One region of the Streptomyces kryoterrae genome, then DNA from elsewhere that is predicted to be linked to it. Evidence: riboswitches for the same ligand, from Rfam matches in the RefSeq annotation. Region 1 holds a riboswitch; the other holds the start of a gene.
What was found. Region 1 has a riboswitch for glycine ahead of gcvP (aminomethyl-transferring glycine dehydrogenase). Riboswitches for the same ligand answer to the same signal wherever they lie in the genome.
Positions count from the first base shown of each region.

Region 2: it holds a riboswitch for glycine, as region 1 does, so the genes downstream of both, gcvT (glycine cleavage system aminomethyltransferase GcvT) here and gcvP (aminomethyl-transferring glycine dehydrogenase) in region 1, are expected to answer to the same signal.

Region 1 covers NZ_CM133358.1:8,598,557-8,610,285, forward strand. Annotated here, with positions in the region: gene ACW4TU_RS38215 (FHA domain-containing protein) at 1-825, shown strand, start outside; gene ftsR (transcriptional regulator FtsR) at 870-1,604, shown strand; gene ACW4TU_RS38225 (bifunctional nuclease family protein) at 1,690-2,163, shown strand; gene ACW4TU_RS38230 (MerR family transcriptional regulator) at 2,447-3,130, shown strand; gene ACW4TU_RS38235 (DNA polymerase IV) at 3,185-4,642, shown strand; gene ACW4TU_RS38240 (PRC-barrel domain-containing protein) at 4,564-4,935, opposite strand; glycine riboswitch at 5,048-5,142, shown strand; gene gcvP (aminomethyl-transferring glycine dehydrogenase) at 5,323-8,208, shown strand; gene ACW4TU_RS38250 (DUF5999 family protein) at 8,351-8,545, opposite strand; gene ACW4TU_RS38255 (hypothetical protein) at 8,921-9,505, opposite strand; gene ACW4TU_RS38260 (glutamate-cysteine ligase family protein) at 10,080-11,597, shown strand.
Region 2 covers NZ_CM133358.1:2,981,247-2,992,975, forward strand. Annotated here, with positions in the region: gene ACW4TU_RS12490 (ABC transporter ATP-binding protein) at 1-17, opposite strand, end outside; gene ACW4TU_RS12495 (ABC transporter permease) at 14-1,021, opposite strand; gene ACW4TU_RS12500 (ABC transporter substrate-binding protein) at 1,091-2,842, opposite strand; gene ACW4TU_RS12505 (ABC transporter permease) at 2,900-3,898, opposite strand; gene ACW4TU_RS12510 (enhanced serine sensitivity protein SseB C-terminal domain-containing protein) at 4,322-5,134, opposite strand; gene ACW4TU_RS12515 (enhanced serine sensitivity protein SseB) at 5,291-6,091, opposite strand; gene ACW4TU_RS12520 (AAA family ATPase) at 6,185-6,865, opposite strand; glycine riboswitch at 7,086-7,186, shown strand; glycine riboswitch at 7,187-7,314, shown strand; gene gcvT (glycine cleavage system aminomethyltransferase GcvT) at 7,349-8,467, shown strand; gene gcvH (glycine cleavage system protein GcvH) at 8,626-9,003, shown strand; gene glyA (serine hydroxymethyltransferase) at 9,040-10,302, shown strand; gene ACW4TU_RS12540 (L-serine ammonia-lyase) at 10,367-11,729, shown strand, end outside.

The DNA.
Region 1 (11,729 bases):
TTTGCGAAGTTGTTCGGCAAGAGCGCGCGAGAGGGCAACAGCGACAACGCGACAGCCCGCCATCGCGCACAGCCCGACGCGGACGGCCAGCGTCCGCTGTTCCGGGATCAGGTCGGCGGTCCGGGCGGTGACGTTCCTGGAGGTCAGGGCGCGCCGTCTGTTGACCCTGCCCAGTCCGGGCGCATAGGTTTCGGGGAACCGTCAACCTCAAGTTCGGGTGGAGAGTTTTCCTCCGATCCGTATGCGTCCCATGCCCCGGCGGGGCAGCCGCGGCAGGAGGATCCGTCGATGTCGGCCCTGGTGTGTACGAGGTGCGGTAACCGCAACGCGGAGAACAGCCGCTTCTGTTCCAACTGTGGTGCGCCGCTGCGGGCCGGGGTCACTCCCGAGCGTCCGTCGGAGACGACGTCCACGATCTCCATCTCCGGCATCGAGGCGTACGACGCCGAGGTCACCGGTCAGACACAGATGCCGATGCTCTCGCCCGAGGCGCAGGCCGCGGTGGACGCGCTGCCGCTCGGGTCGGCACTTCTGGTGGTGCGCCGTGGCCCGAACTCGGGCAGTCGTTTCCTCCTGGACAGTGAGCTGACCACGGCCGGGCGTCATCCACAGAGCGACATCTTCCTGGACGACGTGACCGTGTCGCGTCGGCACGTGGAGTTCCGCCGGGGCCAGGACGGCTTGTTCACGGTCGCCGACGTGGGCAGCCTCAACGGCACCTACGTCAACCGCGAGCGGATCGACCAGGTCGCCCTGTCGAACGGTGACGAGGTTCAGATCGGCAAGTACCGACTGGTGTTCTATGCGAGCCAGCGGGGCTACTGACCCTCCTCCGGACTGAGTCCGGGGGGATTCCCCAGGGAAGGTCCATGCTTCAAACACCGAGCGGCGGTGCCGGACACGGCATCGCCGCCGCGGACAGTGGGCTGATGAGCATCGGCACAGTGCTGAACGCCCTGCGCGACGAGTTCCCCGAAGTCACCATCTCCAAGATCCGATTCCTGGAGTCGGAGGGGCTCATCGAGCCGCAGCGGACACCGTCGGGGTACCGCAAGTTCAGTCCGGAGGACGTCGAGCGTCTCGGCCATGTCCTGAGAATGCAGCGGGACCACTATCTGCCGCTCAAGGTGATCAGGGAGTACCTGGACGCCATGGGGCGTGGGGAGGCTGTCCCGCTCCCCACCGTGGGCCGGCAGCGGGACGGTGAGCCGGTTCTGGAGGCGGAAGGACCCACCGCGGTCCGGATCGGCCGCGCCGAGCTGCTCGCCGCCGCCGAGATCGGTGACGAGGAACTCGAGGAGTGGCAGTCGTACGGGCTGGTCGCGCCGCTGCCGGACGGTGCGTACGACGCGGAGACGGTCACCGTCGCCGCGCTCGTCGCCGAGCTGGGGCGGTTCGGGATCGAGCCGCGGCATCTGCGGGTGATGAAGGCCGCCGCCGACCGCGAGGCCGGCCTGGTCGACCAGGTGGTGGCTCCCCTCAAGCGCCATCGCAATCCGCAGACCAGGGCCCTCGCGGAGGCGCGCAGCAAGGAACTGTCGGGGCTCACGGTGAAGCTGCACGCGGCCCTGGTGCGGATCGCGCTGGGAGTGCGGCAGCCCTGAGCGCGGAGGGTCGCCGGAGGGCGGATCGGTCACCCGTTCCGTGCCCGACTACCCAAACATCCCGGGCACGGCCTAGGGTTGCTGTGTGAACGAGCTCGATGTCGTAGGTGTCCGGGTCGAAATGCCCTCCAACCAACCGATCGTGCTCCTGCGTGAAGTGGGAGGCGACCGCTACCTTCCCATCTGGATCGGACCGGGTGAGGCGACGGCGATCGCCTTCGCCCAGCAGGGCATGGCCCCCGCACGACCGCTGACCCACGACCTGTTCAAGGACGTGCTGGAGGCCGTCGGCCAGGAGCTCACCGAGGTGCGCATCACGGACCTGCGCGAGGGTGTCTTCTACGCGGAGCTGGTGTTCGCCAGCGGAGTCGAGGTGAGCGCCCGTCCGTCCGACGCCATAGCGCTGGCGCTGCGTACCGGTACGCCGATCTACGGCAGCGACGGAGTACTTGACGACGCAGGGATCGCGATCCCGGACGAGCAGGAGGACGAGGTGGAGAAGTTCCGCGAGTTCCTCGACCAGATCTCTCCCGAGGACTTCGGGACCAACAGCCAGTGAGCCGCGACAGCGACGGCTGACGAGGCTCGGGCCGCCCCACGGACCCACTGGTCGGTGGGGCGCGTCTTTTGGCCCGCGATGTCACGGATGATGGCAATTGTCAGCGGCGTGTGAGAGCGTCCTGCGGCCGACGCGGAGCACATTCGGCTAGCCTTTCCCCGCGGTGGGGTACGGGAAACCACTCCTTGGGTGATTATCACTCGGCGTGCCGAGTGTGGCGATCGTTGACGCACCCCTGGTGACTGCCTACCGTCGAGAAGGCAGTTCAAGGACGGAGGTCGGCGTGAGAAGCAGCGGCGACGGTACGGCTGGGGGTGCCCCCGGACGCGGTCTGGGGGAGAGCGGCCCGTACCCTCCCCCAGACTCTCGGCTCCGCTCGAGCTGGGGGAACCCTCATCACGGCAGCGCGGCCGATCACGTTCCACAGCGGCCGACGGCTGTAACAGGCAGCGGAGGGGCGACTTCCATGGCGTCCGAGGAGATCGGCTACCGCGGCCCGACGGCGTGCGCGGCGGCCGGCATCACCTACCGGCAGTTGGACTACTGGGCGCGCACCGGCCTGGTCGAGCCGAGCGTGCGGCCCGCGCACGGATCGGGGACGCAGCGGCTCTACAGCTTCCGGGACGTTGTGGTCCTGAAGATCGTCAAGCGCTTTCTCGACACCGGTGTCTCGCTGCAGAACATCCGTACGGCGGTCCAGCATCTCCGGGCGTGTGAGTTCCGGGATCTGGAGCGGATGACGCTGATGAGCGACGGCGCGACGGTCTACGAGTGCACTTCCCCCGACGAGGTGCACGCGCTGCTCCAGGGCGGGCAGGGCATTTTCGGTATCGCCGTCGGCGTGGTGTGGCGGGATGTGGAAAGCGCTCTCTCGCAGTTGCACGGGGAGCGCGTCGACACCGGCGAGACGCTCGTCGGGCTCAATCCCACGGACGAACTGGCGCGGCGGCGCAACCGGGCGGTCTGAGCGGCGCTCCTGGGTTCCGGGGCATTGTCAGTGGCGTAGGGCAGCATCGGTGATGTGAGAAACGCGCCCACGATCCTGCATCTCGACATGGACGCCTTCTTCGCCTCGGCGGAGCAGGCGTCCAAGCCGAGTCTGCGTGGGAAGGCCGTTGTCGTGGGCGGGCTCGGGCCGCGCGGGGTGGTGGCCACCGCGTCGTACGAGGCCCGTGTGTTCGGGGTGCACTCCGCGATGCCGATGGCGCAGGCGCGCAGACTCGCGCCGAACGCCGCCTATCTCGTGCCCCGGGGCGGGTTCTACAAGGTGATCAGCGAGCAGGTCATGGGGCTCCTGCACGCCCTGTCGCCCCTGGTGGAGCCATTGAGCCTGGACGAGGCGTTCGTGGACCTGGAGGCCGGTGAGGCGGCCTGGGACGAGGCGTCGGCGCGGCTTGCCGGTACCAGGCTGCGCGCGGACATACGAGCGGTCACGGGGCTCACGGGATCGGTGGGGCTCGCCGCCTCCAAGATGCTCGCGAAGATCGCCTCGGAGCAGGCCAAGCCGGACGGGCTGGTCGTGATCGAACCGGGGACCGAGCGGGCGCTGCTCGGGCCCATGTCGGTGCGGACCCTGCCGGGGGTCGGCCCGGCGACCGGGGACCATCTGCGGCGGGCCGGCATCAGCACGGTCGACGAACTGGCCGAGGCGGGCGAGGCCGAACTCGTACGGCTGCTGGGGAAGGCGCACGGTCACGCGCTGTACGCGATGGCGCTGGCGCACGACGAGCGGCCCGTGGTGTCCGCGCGGGAGACCAAGTCCGTGTCGGTCGAGGACACCTACGACGTGGACATCCACGACCGGGTCCGGGTGGGGACGGAGGTGCAGCGGTTGGCGGACCGGTGTGTGCGTCGGCTGCGCGGTGCCGGGCTGTCCGGGCGGACCATCGTCCTCAAGGTGCGGCGGTACGACTTCTCCACGCTGACCCGGTCCGAGACGCTCCGGGGGCCCACGGACGACCCCGGGGTGGTGCGGGAGGCGGCGGCCCGGCTCCTGGAGGCGGTGGACACCACCGGGGGAGTCCGGCTGCTCGGGGTCGGGGTGAGCGGCCTCGCCGACTACACGCAGGAGGATCTGTTCGCCCAGGCCGCCGGGGAGTTGGCGGCACTCGAGCCGGTGGAGGAGGCCGAGCGCGAGGGTGGGGAACGGCAGGAGGAGCAGCCCGTCGAGCGGCACTGGACCACCGGGCACGACGTACGGCATGCCGACTTCGGGCATGGATGGGTGCAGGGGAGTGGGCTGGGGCGGGTCACCGTCCGGTTCGAGACGCCGGAAGCGGAACAGCCGGGGCGGGTGCGTACGTTCCGGACCGACGATCCCGCACTGGAGCCGGCGGACCCGCTGCCGTTGGTGACCCTCGCGCCGCGAGGACCCGACGGTCCGGATGAGGAGTTGTCGGATCAGGCGTCCTCCGTGCCCGCCAGCCTGCCGAAGTCGTGGTCCGGGAACGGGGGAGGGGGCGCCACGTCGAGGCCGTAGTGGTGGTAGAGCTGCAGTTCCTGCTCGGGGGAGAGGTGGCGGCCCACGCCGAAGTCGGGAGCGTCCTTGATCAGAGCCCGCTCGAAGGGGATGCGCAGTGTGCCGTCGACCAGTTCGCTGGGTTCCAGGGGCACGAAGGCGTCCCTGCTGAACAGCCCTGTCCTTATGGCCGCCCACTCCGGCACTCCGGTCGCGTCGTCGAGATAGATCTCGTCGATCGTGCCGATCTTGGCGCCGTTGCGGTCGAAGGCCTTGCGGCCGATCAGGTTGCGCGGATCGATGTCGGTCTGCACGGGCCCTCCCAATGGTCGCAAATCATCCGTAAGCACTACAAAAGAGTACTTCGGGGAAGGCGGCCACTCGAAGGTGTGTGTGAGGCCCGCTGATAGGCTGGCCAGTGGCTGCTGACCCCGTGCGGGAGAGTCCTCCGGAACCTCGGAGGGCGCCGAAGGAGCAAATCCTCCCCGGAATCTCTCAGGCCCCTGTACCGCACGGACGAGGTCACTCTGGAAAGAAGAGCGGAAGCCGACGGCTTTCGCTCTCACCGACGGTGAAAGCCGGGACGTCAGTGCGTTGGCGGCCCGGTGAAGCTCTCAGGTTGAGATGACAGAGGGGGAGGCCGTTCGGGCACCCCTGCCGTGGTGCCCCTCGAAGGTCGCGACGACCAGGAGGCCTCCGTAATGACCGCCCACCGCACTCCGCTCGCCGTACTCGAACAGGGAACGCCCTTCGAGCGGCGTCATATCGGGCCGGACCACGAGGACCGGGCCAAGATGCTCGCGCAGGTCGGATACGGCTCGCTCGACGAGCTGACGGCCGCCGCGGTCCCGGATGTGATCAGGAACGCCGACGCCCTCGATCTGCCGGGTGCCCGTACCGAGGCCGAGGTGCTGGCCGAGCTGCGGTCGCTGGCCGACCGGAACCAGGTGCTGGCGTCCATGATCGGACTCGGGTACTACGGGACCTTCACCCCGCCGGTCATCCTGCGGAACGTGATGGAGAACCCCGCCTGGTACACCGCGTACACGCCGTACCAGCCGGAGATCTCGCAGGGGCGCCTCGAAGCGCTGCTGAACTTCCAGACGATGGTCGCCGACCTCACCGGGCTGCCCACCTCCGGTGCCTCGCTGCTCGACGAGGGCACCGCTGCCGCCGAGGCGATGGCGCTGTCGCGGCGCATGGGCAAGAACAAGAAGGGGCTCTTCCTCGTCGACGCGGACGCCCTGCCGCAGACCATCGCCGTGATCGAGACACGTGCCGAGCCCGTCGGTGTCGAGGTCGTCGTCGCCGACCTGAGCGCGGGCATCCCGGACGACATCGCCGGGCGCGAGATCAACGGTGTGCTCCTTCAGTACCCGGGCGCCTCTGGTGCCGTACGGGATCTGAAGCCCGTCGTCGAGCAGGCGCACGGGCTCGGCGCCGTGGTCACCGTCGCCGCCGACCTGCTCGCCCTGACGCTGCTGACCTCGCCCGGTGAGTTCGGCGCGGACATCGCGGTCGGCACTACCCAGCGGTTCGGCGTGCCGATGGGCTTCGGCGGGCCGCACGCCGGATACATGGCCGTGCGCGAGCAGTTCGCGCGCAGCCTGCCCGGGCGGCTCGTGGGTGTCTCCGTGGACGCGGACGGGCACAAGGCGTACCGGCTGGCCCTGCAGACGCGGGAGCAGCACATCCGCCGCGAGAAGGCGACCAGCAACATCTGTACGGCCCAGGTCCTGCTGGCCGTGATGGCAGGCATGTACGCCGTCCACCACGGGCCCAAGGGGCTGCGGACCATCGCCCGGCGCACCCACCGGTACGCCACGATCCTCGCCGCGGGGCTGACGGCGGGCGGCGTCGAGGTCGTCCACGGGGCCTACTTCGACACGCTCACCGTGCGGGTGCCCGGCAAGGCCGGCGAGGTCGCCGCCGCCGCGAGGGAACACGGGGTCAATGTGCACCTCGTCGACGCCGACCGGCTGTCCGTCTCCTGCGACGAGACCACCAACCGGGCTCAACTGGGCGCCGTGTGGACCGCGTTCGGGGTCGAGGGCGACATCGAGGCGCTCGACGCGGACGCCGAGGACACGCTGCCGGAGGCGCTGCTGCGCACCGACGAGATCCTCACGCACCCCGTCTTCCACGAGTACCACTCCGAGACCGCGATGCTGCGCTACCTGCGCCGGCTCGCCGACCGTGACTACGCGCTCGACCGGGGCATGATCCCGCTGGGCTCGTGCACCATGAAGCTCAACGCGACCACGGAGATGGAGCCGGTCACCTGGCCCGAGTTCGGCCAGCTGCACCCCTTCGCGCCCGCCGAGCAGGCGCAGGGCTACCTCACGCTCATCCGTGAACTGGAGGAGCAGCTCGCCGAGGTCACCGGGTACGACAAGGTGTCGCTCCAGCCGAACGCCGGTTCGCAGGGCGAGCTGGCCGGGCTGCTCGCCGTACGCGGATACCACCGTGCCAACGGCGATGAGCAGCGGACGGTCTGTCTGATCCCGTCGTCCGCGCACGGGACCAACGCGGCCAGTGCCGTCATGGCCGGCATGAAGGTCGTCGTCGTGAAGACCGCCGGGGACGGTGAGATCGACGTCGAGGATCTGCGGGCGAAGATCGAGCAGTACCGGGACGAGCTTTCGGTTCTGATGATCACGTACCCGTCCACGCACGGTGTGTTCGAGGAGCATGTCGCCGACATCTGCGCCCAGGTGCACGAGGCCGGCGGGCAGGTGTACGTCGACGGGGCCAACCTCAACGCGCTGGTGGGGCTTGCCAAGCCGGGGCACTTCGGCGGGGATGTCTCGCACCTGAATCTGCACAAGACGTTCTGCATCCCGCACGGGGGCGGCGGTCCCGGCGTGGGCCCGGTGGGGGTACGGGAGCACCTCGCACCCTATCTGCCCAACCACCCCCTGCAGCCCGCGGCCGGGCCCGAGACCGGTGTGGGGCCGATCTCGGCGGCGCCCTGGGGTTCCGCGGGCATTCTGCCGATCTCGTGGGCGTACGTCCGGCTGATGGGCGGTGACGGTCTCAAGCGGGCCACACAGGTGGCCGTGCTGAGCGCCAACTACATCGCCAAGCGGCTGGAGCCGCACTACCCGGTGCTCTACACCGGGCCCGGTGGGCTGGTCGCGCACGAGTGCATCATCGATCTGCGGCCGATCAGCAAGGCGACGGGCGTGAGCGTCGACGACATCGCCAAGCGGCTGATCGACTACGGCTTCCACGCGCCGACGATGTCGTTCCCGGTGGCCGGGACGCTGATGATCGAGCCGACCGAGTCCGAGGACCTGGGGGAGCTGGACCGGTTCTGCGCGGCGATGATCGCCATTCGCGGTGAGATCGAGAAGGTCGGCGCGGGCGGCTGGCCGGCCGGCGACAACCCGCTGCGGAACGCCCCGCACACCGCCGCCGCGCTCGGCGGGGAGTGGACGCACGCCTACACGCGCGAGGAGGCGGTCTTCCCGGCCGGGGTCTCGGCGGCGGACAAGTACTGGCCGCCGGTGCGCCGGATCGACCAGGCCTTCGGTGACCGGAACCTGGTCTGTTCCTGCCCGCCGCTGGACGCCTACGAGGAGTAGTCACCCTCGGACATGCGTCGGGGCCGGTTCGCAGCAGGTGTCTGCGGGCCGGCCCCTCTTCGTCTGTTCAGTTGTTCGGGCAGTCGCTGCGGGCAGTCGCTCCTGACGTCGGGAGGCTGCCCTTCGTCCGTGTGCGCGGCCGTCAGGCTGCCGTCATCGCCGCTGGGCGGTGCGGGGCGATGATCTGACCGTCGGGCAGGAGCTCACCGGTGTCCTCGAAGAGGAGGACGCCATTGCACAGCAGGCTCCATCCCTGTTCCGGGTGGTGCGCCATGAGTCGGGCTGACTCCCGGTCGGTGGAGTGAGCTGTCGGGCACGGCGGCTGGTGCTGGCACATTGATGGGATCTTTCGCTCTGTCATGGAGTGTGAGATGGCTGTGGTGTCTGTTTTGCGGCTCGAAGCACTGTTCATGGCCGCTCCCCGTTGTGATAAATCGTTTCGAACCCAGTGTTGCCCCACGGGCGTCAATCCGCAGGTATTTAGCCGTACCACTTCTCACAGGTTCAAGACGCATCACCCGGGCGGACGGTTCAGCCCAACTGGGCTGTCCCTTTGGGTGGTTCCTGATGGCCGGATAGGGCTAGTCCGGGCGGGGGCAAACCCTTGGCGGCTCGTACGAGCGTAATCGCGCGCGAAAGAGCAACGTACCCCGCCGCCGGGAATTCGGCGGCGGGGTACGTGGGAATACGGAGAGTGTCGTCTCGTGTGCGGTCAGGCGGGGGAACTCAGCAGCGGGGCCGGAGTCACCCGATGGGTCAGCACCGGCAGCAGTTCGGCGACCCGGTGTGGACGGTGGGCCGCGATACCCGGCGGGGCCGGCGCCAGCGGGACGAGCAGGTCGGTCGCGGCGGGGTGGCCCTCGGCTCCGTCGGCGGTGATGTCGCCGTGCAGCCAGAGCGTGAGCATGTACAGCCCTGGGACGGACAGCAGGCGCGCCTGGTAGGGCTGCTTCATCGTCTCGGCCTGGCGCAGGGCGCGCTCGGTGGAGGCGATGTAGGGCCCCTCGAAGAAGTGCGAGAAGGCCCAGCCGTCGGGGGTCAGCATGGTCTCGGCCGCGGCCACCGCGCGGTCGCCGGCGCGGATCAGGAAGCGCCACCCGGTCAGCCGGGTCGCGGACGTGCCCTCGGGGGTGATCCGGTCCAGGACGTGCACGGGCAACGGGAGTTCGGGGGCGGTCGGCCCCTGGGCGTTGCGAAGGGCTGGGGTGCGGGCCTCGCGGACGGCGGTGGGGGAACCGAGTGCCGCGAGGACGGTGCGCAGTGCGGGTGCGGGAGCCGGGGGGACATGCAGGGGCATGGTGGAACGCCTCTCATTCGACAGGCACGGTGGCGCGAGGGCGGGGGCGGACGGCGCTGTCTGCTCTCGAAATCTCTCGGGGCCGAAGAGGCGGGGGCCGGGTGCGCTGACGGGGTGCGGCCTGCCGACGTCACCTGGACGGCAGGACCCACGACCTGGGCGCCGACTCTCTGCCCTTGTTCGCGGAGTTTATACGACACGTGTTCTGACTATGTTTCGTCTAACTGGTTTCCGCGTGAAGAGCAAGGGCTTGTTCAGTCGGCGTTGAGCGGTGTTTCCACCGATTCCCGGCCGGTCGTACGACGATGACCTCGGTGGATGTGCCCGAGGCGGTCGGCCAATTGGCGTCGGCATTTTTCACGAGTTCGCAAGTGCGCGAAACTGTCGGGTTGCACCGGCCTGAACCGTCCACGGTGCCATGCCGGGCGAATGTGCCGCGGGTCGCGTCGGCCGGCGTAGCGGGTGACGGGAACACGCGGGACGTTATCGATCGCGTTTGGTGGGCACTATCCCACGTGACCCGGGACGTCAGCGGCCGGATCTTCGGCCCGCCCATTCGAGGAGGGACACTCCGATGGGGGAGAAGGTCGTGGCGGGGCCGTTCGACCTGTCCGATCGCCAGCGCTACCGCACCAAGCTCCGGCACTGTCTGACGGGGCTGGAGCGGCTGCTGGCCGAGAAGCGGTTCGACCGCCCGAAGAATCTCCTGGGCCTGGAGATCGAGCTGAATCTCGTCGGGCCCGACGGCATGCCGAAAATGATGAATGGGCAAGTACTCGAAAGGATCGCGAGCCGAGATTTCCAAACAGAACTCGCCATGTTCAATCTGGAAGTCAACATTGCCCCCCACCGCCTCGCGGGCCGGGTATTCGATCGCCTCGCCGAAGAGCTCCGTACATCACTGGCATATGCCCACCGGAAAGCGAACGAGCTGGACGCGGGGATCATGATGATCGGCATTCTGCCGACGCTCGAGCGTGACGACCTGATCTCCTCGAACCTTTCCGACGTCGACCGCTACGCCCTGCTCAACGATCAGATCGTGGCAGCCCGCGGCGAGGACTTCACGCTCGACATCGACGGCGTGGAGCGCCTCTCGTGCACGTCGAAGTCCATTGCTCCGGAGGCCGCCTGCACCTCCGTACAGCTGCATCTCCAGGTCACTCCGGGGCGGTTCGCCGATGTGTGGAACGCGGCGCAGGCGATCGCCGCCGTACAGGTCGCGATCGGAGCCAACTCGCCGTTCCTGTTCGGCCGAGAGCTGTGGCGCGAGTCGCGGCCCCCGTTGTTCACCCAGTCCACGGACACGCGTCCGCCGGAGCTCCAGGCGCAGGGCGTACGGCCGCGCACCTGGTTCGGGGAGCGGTGGATCTCGTCGGCCTACGACCTCTTCGAGGAGAACCTGCGCTACTACCCGGCGCTGCTGCCGATCTGTGACGAGGAGGATCCGCTGAGCGTCCTCGACGCCGGAGGTGTGCCGAAGCTCGGCGAGCTGGTGCTGCACAACGGCACCGTGTACCGCTGGAACCGCCCGGTCTACGGCATCGCGGACGGTGTTCCGCATCTGCGCGTCGAGAACCGGGTGCTGCCCGCCGGACCCACCGTCACGGACGTCATCGCCAACGCCGCCTTCTACTACGGAGTCGTGCGGGCGCTCGCCGAGCAGCCCCGGCCGGTGTGGACCCGGCTGCCCTTCGAGGCCGCCGCCGCCAACTTCGACGTCGCCTGCCGGTATGGCATCGACGCGCGGCTCCGCTGGCCCCGGGGTGGCCGGTTCGGCGGCACGGCGGAGGTCGACGCCGTGCAGCTCGTACGTGACGAACTGCTGCCGCTCGCCGCGGCCGGCCTCGACGCGTGGGGGGTCGAACCCGCCGACCGGGACCTGTACCTCGGGGTGATCGAGGAACGCTGCAGGCGGCGGGCGAACGGAGCGTCCTGGCAGGCGGCCACCTTCCACCGGGCGCTGGAGAAGGGGCTGTCCCGGGAAGCCGCGCTGGCCGCGACCACCCGTCGCTACAGCGAGCTGATGCACCTCGGAGAGCCGGTGCACACCTGGCCCGTGGGGTTGCCGGAGCCGGTGCCCCTGGGGTGATCGCCCCCGGGCGACGAGTGCCGTCGCGATGACTCCCGTGCGGCGGCCGACGCGTGCACGGGGGTCACCCGCGCCCTCCTCAGGCGGATCGGGCAAGCTGTGATGTCCCATGACGGTGGTGTCCCTCCCTGG
Region 2 (11,729 bases), 5.6 Mb from region 1:
CTGGACAGTTCGGTCACGAGAGCCTCACCCGCGGGTCGGCGGCCGCGTAGAGCAGGTCCACCAGAAGATTTGCGATCACGACGAAGAGAGCGGCGAGCAGGGTGACACCGAGGATCTTGGGCAGGTCGTTGTCGGTGATGCCCTGTACCGCGTACTGGCCGATGCCGGGCAGCGAGAACACGCTCTCGGTGATCACGGCTCCGCCGAGCAGCAGACCGAGGTCCATGCCGAAGATCGTGATGATCGGGGTCAGGGCGGCCCGCAGTCCGTGCTTGACCACGACCTTGCGCTCACGCAGGCCCTTGGAGCGTGCCGTACGGATGTAGTCCTCGTTCATCGTCTCCAGCATGCCCGAGCGGGTGAGCCGCGCGTAGATGGCGGAGTAGAGGAGAGCGAGCGAGCACCACGCGGGGAAGAGGGTGTTGGCCCATTCCGCGGGGTTCTCGGTGAACGGGACGTACGTGCGCCCGAAGATCGGCCACTGGTAGGTGAAGAGCAGCAGTGCGAGGTTGCCCGTGAAGAACATGGGCAGCGAGACGCCGGCGAGGGCGATGCCCATGAAGGTGCGGTCGAGGAACGAGCGCGGCTTGAGCGCGGAGACCACACCGGCCGTGACACCCGACACCAGCCAGAGCACCGCTGCACCGGCGGCCAGCGAGACCGTCACCGGAATGCGGGAGGTGAGCTCCGGCCAGACCGCCTGGTGGGTCTTGAAGGAGTAGCCGAAGCAGGGCGCGTCGCAGTGCGCCGTGGTGGGGCCGAGGTCGTAGGTGGCACCGACCACGATCCCCTTGATGAAGTGCCAGAACTGGGCGTAGAGGGGCTGGTCCAGTCCCAGGTTGTGCTTGACCGCGGCGATATCGGCCGCCGACGGGTTCTTCCCGATGTACTGCTGGGCCAGCGAGTCGGCGGTCTGACCGGCGAACCGCGGCAGTACGAAGAAGATGGCGAAGGTGACCGCGGTGACGACCAGCAGCAGGATCACTGCCGCGGCCATCCGGCGGAGGATGTACGAGATCACGGGGACCGGCGCTGGTGCCCGCGGGCCGCTAAGCCCGCGGGCACCAATGCCTTCACCTGCCTTCCGGGGCTACTTCTTGGTCGTGCCGATGTTGAGGTAGTCGTACTGACCGCTGAAGGCCGAGGAGGAGACGAGGTTGGTGAAGCCGGCCGGGCGGTACAGCAGGACCTTGAAGTAGGTCAGCGGAACGAGGGCTGCCTCGTCCATGGCCTTCTTGTCGACCTCGGTGTACTGGGCGTCACGCGCCGCCTTGTCCTCGGTGCCGATCGCCGTCTCCAGCGTCTTGTTGACATCGGGGTTGTCGAGCTGCGACAGGTTGGTGTTGCCGGACGCGCCGATCGCGTCACCGTGCAGGATCTGCTGCAGGAAGCCGTAGCCGGAAGGCCAGTCGGCACCCCACTGCATCATCATCAGACCGATGTTGTTCTTCTTGTCGAACTCGGGGACACCCGCGTTGTCGGTGAAGTACTTGCCCGACGGGTACTGCTTCAGGCTGGCGTTGATGCCGGCGGCCTTCAGCGAGTTGATGATCGCGGTGGCCGCGTCGATCTCCGCCGGGCGGTCGCTGCGCGCGGAGATGTTCGTGCTGATCGTCGTCTTGCCGCAGGCCTGGAGCTGCTCCTTGGCCTTGGCCACGTCGCCCTTGTTGCCGGTGGTGGCGTAGACGTCCGACTTCGCGTAGCCGGGGATGTCGGGCGGGAGGACGGTGGTGGCGATGTCACCGCGGATCGGGCCGCCCTCGGCGGTCTGCACCGAGACCTTGTCGACCGCGTACTCGACGGCCTTGCGGCAGGCGACGTTGTCGAACGGCGCGAGCTTGGTGTTGATCGCCAGGTAGACGAGACGGCCACCATAGGCGTTGTCGGTGTTGGCCTTCAGGTCGGCGGAGTTGACGACCTTTGCCTGCGTCGCGGCCTGGACACCCGTACCGCCCAGGTCGATGGCGTTACCGGCCAGGACGTCCTGGTCGATCGTCTCGGCGTTGACCTTCAGCTTGACGACGATCTTGTCCGGGTACTGCTTGCGCAGCGGGTCGGTCGACGCGTCCCAGTTCTTGTTGCGGACGAGGGTGACCTGCTTGCCGTCCTGGTAGCTCTCGAACTGGTACGAGCCCGAGGACACGATGCTCTTGACGTAGTCGACACCGGTGTCCTTGGCCTGCGGCACCGGAGCCGTCTGCGGCGTGGCGACCAGGTAGTCGAACTCCTGGAAGGCGCGGTTGAGCTTGAAGACGACCGTGGTGTCGTCCGGCGTCTCGATGGAGGCCAGGCCCCCGGCGCTCTTGTCCTTGTAGGGACCCTTGTACTTGTCGCCGCCGGCCAGGAACTGCTGGAAGTAGTTCGGGCCGAGGGAGAGCACGTCACGCGCGAAGTTGGAGCGCTCCACGGCATACTTCACGTCCTTCGACGTGATCGCCGTGCCGTCCTGGTACTTCAGGCCCGAACGCAGCTTGTACGTCCAGGTCTTGCCGCCGTCGGTCGGCACACCCGGGCTCGCCGCGAGGTCCGGGACCAGCTCGTTGCCCTTCTCGCCCGCGCCGGGCGTGAAGGTCATCAGCGGGCGGGCGTACAGCCGGCTGAGGTTGTACATGAACGCGTAGTACGTGTTGCCCGGGTCGAAGGAGTCCGGGACGTCGGAGTACTCGTAGGTGACCGTCCCGCCCTTCTTGGTCGAGGCGTTGACGACGTCCTTGGTCGCTGCGTTGGCCCCAGCCGACTTCGTTCCGTCATTGCCCTCGTTGTCATCGGCTTTGCTGCAGCCTGCAAGCAGCAGGCTCACAGAACCGATGGCCGCAACCGCGGCCAGCGCTGACCTTCGCATGATGGTCTGCTTCCTCCATTGTTGGAAATCTTGATGGACTCTCGGCGCAGCCGCTGATCAGCGGCTGCGCGGGTCGAGAGCGTCGCGGAGACCGTCGCCGAGCAGGTTGAACGCCAGCACGGTGACGAAGATCGCGAGGCCGGGCACGATCAGGAACTGCGGATCGACCTCGTAGTAGGTGACGGCCTCGCTGATCATCCCGCCCCATGACGCCTGCGGGGGCTGGATGCCGACGCCCAGGAAGCTCAGGCTGGCCTCGAAGAGGATGTTGGTCGGAATGAGCAGCGTCGAGTAGACGATGATCGGGCCGACCAGGTTCGGGAGCAGCTCGCGGAAGAGGATGTACGGCCCCTTCGCGCCCATCCCCCGGGAGGCGTCGACGAACTCGCGCTCGCGCAGGGCCAGGGTCTGGCCGCGGACGATGCGTCCCAGGTAGGGCCAGTTGAAGAAACCGATGATGAAGATCAGCACGCTGATGTGGAGCGGCAGCCCCTCAAGGCCGAACGCGCCGCCCTGGAGCGTGGCGGAGATGGCGATGGCGAAGAGCAGGAGGGGGAAGGCCAGGAAGGTGTCCATCAGTCGGCTGATGACCGTGTCGACCCGTCCACCGTAGTAGCCGGCCACCACACCGAGGACCGTGCCGATCACGTTGGACAGGATCGTCGCGCCGAACGCGACGACCAGCGAGACCCAGGAGCCCTCGATGATGCGGGTGGCGATGTCGCGCCCGAACTTCGGCTCGACACCGAGCGGGTGGTCCCAGCTCATGCCGCCGAAGCCGCTCGTGGGAAGGGAGCTGTTGGGGTCGATCAGATCCTGGTTGAAGGCGTTGGGATCGAGGCCGAACAGCGCCTGGATGGGCCGGGAGAGGACCGCGACCAGGACCAGCAGGATGACGATGACGCCACCGGCGACCGCCACCTTGTCCCTCTTGAACCGGGACCAGGCGATCTGCCCCAGGGAACGGCCCTCGATCTGCCCCTTGCCGGCACCGACGAGCACAGCCTCCGGCTGTACCTCGGTTGCCGCTGCGGTGGTCTCGATCGGTGCGGTCACAGTGACCCGACCCCTCTCGCCGGTGGTGACCGGCCTACGCCTGCCGCTGTCTGCGGCTTGATTCACTTGCTCGCCGGGTACGGGCCGCAGATGGTGCGGCCCGGGTAACCGACTGTTCGTTCCTGCTGACGATCCGTGCTGATTAGTCGACTTAGCCATGCGCTGCCGACCGCAGGATCGATGACCCCATCGTCTGACAGGCGAGTCTTCAGTGATTCGGCGATCACGTGAAAGACCTGTCGGCGAAAGTATGCGCAAACGTGATGCTGTCCTGTGGATTCCGTTATCCGAACAGCGGGTAACGCCCCTCGGACGCGGCGCAGTTGGTACAGAAGGGACATCCAAACCCTATCGCGACTATCCGTCGCTATCTACGCGCGGAGACCGTGGCGCGTGAGTTCGGCCGTACGTGTGAAGATCCACTCAGTAACGACCCCGCGCCGGCGGATACCCGTATCCACCGGCCGGAGCCTGCGGGGTCTGGGGCGGCGCGGCGATCGCGTGCGCCTCCCGGTCGTAGAACGGCCGGGCGTTCGCGCGCAGCCACATCACGACCGGGTCCCGCTCGTCCGACATCGCGACCGTCGACACCGGCAGCCCGTCGGGGACCGCGCCGATCGACTGCTGCATCATCGCGCGCACCGAGTCCACGGCGGGCGGCGACGTGTCGTACACGTCCAGCCCGATGGCCAGATACGGCGCGCCGAGCGCCGGCTGCACCCAGGCGCGGCGCAGGGAGCGGACCGCCGGGGTGCGGTGGGCGTTCTGCGAGAGGAGGGCGTAGAACTGCGGGATCTCGATGCCGGGTTCGGCCAGCCGCAGCGGGCCGGCGGGCTGGCGCTCCAGGCCCGCCGCGATCCGGCGCAGGTCGAGCCAGGGGATGCCGACGCCGCCACCCGGGGAGTGCGGGTTGAGCCAGAGGCCGTACTGGTCCGGGTAGAGGGTGCGGGCCACGTCGAGGCCGTCGACGACCTCGTACGACCTGTTCCAGCCGCTGACCGACAGTTCCTGGGCGGAGGTGACACAGGGCGCGTAGCCGTACCCGTCGACCTGCATGTTTCCGTACTGCGCGTCGGGGGAGCCGGCCTGGCCGTGCCAGAGCAGCATCCAGATCCGGCCGGAGGACGGGGTCGCGAGGGCGCGCAGGAGCGCCTCGTAGGCGTCGTAACGCCCGGGCGTGACTTGGCGCAGCATGTGCTCGACCTGACCGGCCGCGGCCGTGCCCGACGCGCTCACCATTACCGACCCTTCGTAACCCTGACCGAGTTGTGCGCTTCTTAGCTTAGGCGCTCCGCAGGGTAGGCCGGTGAGAGCTCGGGGCCTGGTGTTGTCGGCGGAGTGCGGGTGGTTCGTGGCTGGTCGCGGAGGTCTCCGCGTGCCTTGGGGGCGCTTTCAGTAGCCGTGTTGGTAGAAGGGGCGGACCCGCTCCCGCAGCCAGTCCGTCACCGGGTCCTGGGCTATGTCCAGGAAGACCAGGTTCACCGGCCAGGGGGAGGGTGTGTGGCCCAGTGCTCTGGCCAGGGCGTCCATCGGGATGGTGCGGGCCAGCGGGTCCCAGGGGGAGAGTTCGACGCCGACGAACATGACGGGGGCGGCCGTTTCGATCGCCGCCAGGCAGCGGCGGGCCGTCCGGACCACGCCCGTGCCCGCGAACTCCGTCGCCGCGGCGGTGAGGAAGGCGACCGGGTCCTCCTGCCAGTCGGGCTCGTAGAGGCGGACCCGTCCGCCGCCGACGCCGTCGAGGACGGTGCGGCCGGAGCGGCAGAGCTGGGCCACGGCCTGCGGGGGCAGCGGGACGCCGACCATGCCGTCCGGGTTCACGGCGATGCCGACCTGGGGCGGCAGGCCCCGGGCGAACTCGACGGCGGGGGCCACGGTGTACGACACATGGCCGCCGACGACCTGCCGGAACTGTTCCTCCGAGCTGAAGACCGGCACGTACGCCTGGCCCTGGATGTCCATCGTGGGCAGGTCGAGGGGGCCGGTGTAGGGGCCGCCGCCGGACGGGAGGGGGACCCAGACGAAGCTGCGGCCGAGGACCTCGACGATACGGGCGCCCGCGCCGGGGACCCCGAGGGAGGCCGAGAGCACCTCCTCCAGCTCGTTGCCGGGCCACCCGCCGTGCGAGTGCGGGTGTGCCTGTGCGGGGAAGCCCCCGGGAAAGTCCGGGGGAAAGTCCGCCGGGATGTCCATCTGCCTACCGCCTGCTGTGAACCGCTGTCATGAGTCCCTGGGTGGGAGTCCCTTAATGAGCAAAACCCTAACCGGCCCCGGCGACCACGGTGGTCAGTCCGCGAAGTCGATCCTGCGCAGGATGTCCGCCGCGTCGCGGTCGATCAGCACCGCCGAGCCGCAGCCCTCCGGCAGATTCCCCTTCTCCACCGAACGCAGCAGCCGCGAGGCGGCCTGGCGGTGACGCAGGAACGCGTACCGCGAGACGCCCCGGCCGCGTTCGCGCTGGCCCTCCAGTGCCTCGTCCGGGGTGACGTCGAGGAGGAGCAGATGCAGGGTGCCGCCCCGGCGGCGGGCCTCGCGGGCCAGCCAGCCGCGCACCCAGGCCTGCGTACCGCAGTCGTGCACGACGACGCCGGCGCCGGAGCGCAGGGCGCGGCGCAGTCCTGCGTAGTGGGCGAGGCGGACGAGGGGGCGGTAGACGGCGTACGGGAGGAAGGAGGGCGTACGGGCGTCCCAGTGGTCGCGGGTGTTCTGGGAGTCGATGCCGGTGGCGCGCACCGCCCGGCGCATCAGCGTGGACTTGCCGCTGCCGGGCAGGCCGGTGACCACGACGAGGTCGCGGGCGCCGAAGGTGAGGCCGTGCGGGCTGTGGCCCGAGCGCTCCCGCAGGTCGCGGATCACGGGTTCCGGGCGCGCGGCGCACGCCTCCCGGGCCGGGGCGGCCGGCTGGTTGGGCAGCGCGTCGGTCAGCGCGAGGGCCGAGGCCGTCGCGTACGCCGTAGTCCTGTTCACCGTGATCGTCCTCCCATGGGGGTCGGGAAGTACCGTCCCCGTCGAGTGTAAAGAGAAGGTAATACGCGGCGCCTCTCGGTTGGGTCCGCTTACTGCAACAGGCCTGCTACAGGGCGATATGCGCCCCTGCGGCGGGGCTGTGTCCCCCCTGTGAAGGGTCCCCCTGCCGTGCCGGGGGAATGCGTGCGATGATGTGCCCGCCAACTGCATACCGGCCGCTTGAATCCGCGCGGGAGAGTTCCGGGCACCTATGGGTACCCGGGCGCCGAAGGAGCAAGTCCCTCCCTTGAATCTCTCAGGCCCCGTTACCGCGCGGGCGAGGCACATCTGAAAAGCGGGCCGCGGGTCGTCGTGACCAGTGGCTCCACCCAAGGTGCAAGTCAGTGACCTGCGTTTTCACGCTTCCGGTCACGACGAACCTCTCAGGTTCCGATGACAGATGGGGAGGAACGACCTCGCCGTCATGCCCTGGGAGCACTACCGATGAGCAGCACCCCTCCGCGTACGACCGCGCTCGATGCCCTGCATCGTTCGCTCGGCGCCACCATGACCGACTTCGCCGGCTGGGACATGCCCCTGCGGTACGCCTCCGAGCGCGACGAGCATCTGGCCGTGCGCACGAAGGCCGGCCTCTTCGACCTCTCCCACATGGGCGAGATCACCGTGACGGGGGCGGAGGCCGCCGCTCTGCTGGACTACGCGCTGGTCGGCAACATCGCCTCCGTCGCCGTCGGGCGCGCCCGCTACACCATGATCTGCCGGGCCGACGGCGGCATCCTCGACGACCTGATCGTCTACCGCCTGGCCGAGACCGAGTACCTGGTCGTGGCCAACGCCGGCAACGCGCAGGTCGTGCTGGACGCCCTCGTCGAGCGGTCCGACGGCTTCGACGCGCTGGTCCGCGACGACCGGGACGCGTACGCGCTGATCGCCGTCCAGGGCCCGGAGGCCCCCGGCATCCTCGCCGCCCTCACCGACGCCGATCTCGACGGCCTGAAGTACTACGCGGGTCTGCCCGGCACGGTCGCCGGCGTCCCCGCCCTGATCGCGCGCACCGGATACACCGGCGAGGACGGCTTCGAGCTGTTCGTGGCGCCGGCTGACGCGGAGAAGGTGTGGCAGGCGCTGACCGACGCGGGCACCCCCGCCGGGCTCGTCCCCTGCGGTCTGTCCTGCCGGGACACGCTGCGCCTGGAGGCGGGCATGCCGCTGTACGGGCACGAGCTGACCACCTCCCTCACCCCCTTCGACGCCGGCCTCGGCCGGGTCGTCAAGTTCGAGAAGGCGGGCGACTTCGTGGGCCGCGCGGCCCTGCGCGAGGCCGCCGAGCGCGCTTCGTACGAGCCGCCGCGGGTACTCGTCGGCCTGGTCGCCGAGGGCCGGCGTGTCCCGCGCGCCGGGTACGCGGTCGTCGCCGGCGGCCGGGTGATCGGCGAGGTCACCTCGGGCGCCCCCTCCCCCACGCTCGGGAAGCCGATCGCGATGGCGTACGTCGACGCCACGCACTCGGCGCCGGGCACGGCGGGCGTGGGCGTGGACATCCGGGGCAGCCACGAGCCGTACGAGGTCGTGGCGCTGCCCTTCTACAGGCGCCGGAAGTAGCCACGGCTGTCGTCCCGGCCGGCCGCTCCGGCGTCAGACGCAACCCGATCCCGTATCCCGTGTCTCCTATCCCGTGTCCTGCCCGCTGACGGGCAGGCAGTTTCCCTGCGTAGCACCCCATGCATGACCAGTCCCCCGCGTACAGGAGAATTCAGGCCATGAGCAACCCCCAGCAGCTGCGCTACAGCAAGGAGCACGAGTGGCTGTCGGGCGCCGAGAACGGCGTCTCGACGGTCGGTATCACCGAGCACGCGGCCAACGCGCTCGGCGATGTCGTGTACGTCCAGCTTCCCGAGGTCGGTGCCGCGGTGACCGCGGGTGAGACCTGCGGTGAGCTGGAGTCGACCAAGTCCGTCAGCGACCTGTACTCCCCGGTCACCGGTGAGGTCACCGAGGTCAACGAGGACGTCTCCAACGACCCGTCGCTGGTGAACTCCGCCCCGTTCGAAGGCGGTTGGCTCTTCAGGGTGCGCGTCTCCCAGGAGCCGGGCGACCTGCTCTCCGCGGACGAGTACACCGCGTTCTCCGGCAGCTGAGCCCCAGGCACAAGGACGTAAGGACGTACTGACCCCATGTCGCTTCTGAACACTCCCCTGCACGAGCTCGACCCCGACATCGCCGCCGCCGTCGACGCCGAGCTGAACCGCCAGCAGTCCACCCTGGAGATGATCGCCTCGGAGAACTTCGCTCCGGTCGCGGTCATGGAGGCCCAGGGCTCGGTTCTCACCAACAAGTACGCCGAGGGCTACCCCGGCCGCCGCTACTACGGCGGCTGCGAGCACGTCGACGTCGCCGAGCAGATCGCGATCGACCGGGTCAAGGAGCTGTTCGGCGCCGAGTACGCCAACGTGCAGCCGCACTCGGGCGCCTCCGCCAACCAGGCCGCGCTGTTCGCGCTGGCCCAGCCCGGCGACACCATCCTCGGCCTGGACCTGGCCCACGGCGGCCACCTCACCCACGGGATGCGGCTGAACTTCTCCGGCAAGCAGTTCGACGTGGTCGCCTACCACGTGGACGAGGCCGGTCTGGTCGACATGGCGGAGCTGGAGCAGCTCGCCAAGGAGCACCGGCCGAAGGTGATCATCGCGGGCTGGTCGGCGTACCCGAGGCAACTGGACTTCGCGGAGTTCCGCCGGATCGCGGACGAGGTGGGCGCGTACCTCTGGGTCGACATGGCGCACTTCGCCGGTCTGGTCGCGGCGGGCCTGCACCCGAACCCGGTGCCGTACGCGGACGTGGTCACCTCCACCACGCACAAGACGCTGGGCGGGCCGCGCGGCGGCATCATCCTGGCGAAGAAGGAGTTCGCGAAGAAGCTGAACTCGTCCGTCTTCCCGGGCTTCCAGGGCGGCCCCCTGGAGCACGTGATCGCGGCGAAGGCGGTCTCCTTCAAGGTCGCGGCGAGCGACGAGTTCAAGGAGCGCCAGCGCCGTACGGTCGAGGGCGCGCAGATCCTCGCCGAGCGTCTGGTGCGCGCGGACGTCGGCGAGCACGGTGTGTCCGTCCTCTCCGGTGGTACGGACGTCCACCTGGTCCTCGTCGACCTGCGGAACTCCGAGCTGGACGGCAAGCAGGCGGAGGACCGTCTCCACGAGGTCGGCATCACCGTCAACCGGAACGCGATCCCGAACGACCCGCGCCCCCCGATGGTGACGTCGGGCCTGCGGATCGGCACCCCGGCGCTGGCCACCCGCGGCTTCACGACCGAGGACTTCACGGAGGTCGCGGACGTCATCGCCGAGACCCTCAAGCCGTCCTACGACGCCGACAGTCTGAAGGCCCGCGTGAAGGCGCTGGCCGACAAGCACCCGCTGTACCCCGGCCTGAACAAGTAGTACCCCTGGGGTGAGTGGGCTCCGCCCGGTGCGGAGCCCACCGCCCCCGTTCTGAGGAGTTCCCGTGGCCATCTCGGTCTTCGACCTGTTCTCGATCGGTATCGGCCCGTCCAGCTCCCACACGGTCGGCCCGATGCGCGCGGCGCGGCTGTTCGCCCGCCGGCTGCGCAACGAGGAGGTCCTCGGGGCGGTGGCGTCGGTCCGTGCGGAGCTGTACGGCTCGCTCGGCGCGACCGGACACGGTCACGGCACTCCCAAGGCGGTGCTGCTCGGCCTGGAGGGCGCCTCACCGCGCACGGTGGACGTCGAGGGCGCCGACGAACGGGTGGAGCAGATCAAGAAGTCGGGCCGGCTCAGGTTGCTGGCCGACCACGAGATCGGCTTCTCCTTCGACGACGACCTGGTCCTGCACCGCCGTAAGACACTCCCCTACCACGCGAACGGCATGACCCTCTGGGCGTACGACGCCTCAGGCGCCGAACTCCTCTCGAAGACGTACTACTCGGTGGGCGGCGGATTCGTCGTCGACGAGGACGCCGTGGGCGCGGACCGCATCAAGCTCGACGACACGGCCCTCAAGTACCCCTTCCGCACGGGCGACGAGCTGCTGCGTCTGACGCAGGAGACGGGTCTGTCGATCTCCGCGCTGATGCTGGAGAACGAGCGGGCCTGGCGCACGGAGGACGAGATCCGCTCCGGTCTGCTGGACATCTGGCGCGTGATGCAGACGTGCACGGCACGCGGAATGTCCCGCGAGGGCATCCTGCCGGGCGGGCTCCGGGTCCGTCGGCGCGCAGCCATGTCGGCGCGTCAACTCCGGGCGGAGGGCGAGCCGTTGGCGCGCGCGATGGAGTGGATCACGCTGTACGCGATGGCGGTGAACGAGGAGAACGCGGCGGGCGGCCGGGTCGTGACGGCCCCGACGAACGGGGCCGCGGGCATCATCCCGGCGGTCCTGCACTACTACATCAACTTCGTGCCGGGCGCCGACGAGGAGGGCGTGGTCCGCTTCATGCTCGCCGCCGGCGCGATCGGCATGCTGTTCAAGGAGAACGCGTCCATCTCCGGCGCGGAGGTCGGCTGCCAGGGCGAGGTGGGCTCGGCCTGCTCGATGGCGGCGGGCGCGCTGGCCGAGGTGCTGGGCGGCAGCCCCGAGCAGGTCGAGAACGCGGCCGAGATCGGCATGGAACACAATCTCGGCCTGACCTGCGACCCGGTCGGCGGCCTGGTCCAGATCCCGTGCATCGAGCGCAACGGCATGGCCGCGGTGAAGGCGGTCACGGCGGCCCGGATGGCGATGCGGGGGGACGGCTCGCACAAGGTGTCCCTGGACAAGGTCATCAAGACGATGAAGGAGACGGGGGCCGACATGTCCGTCAAGTACAAGGAGACGGCCCGGGGCGGGCTCGCGGTGAACATCATCGAGT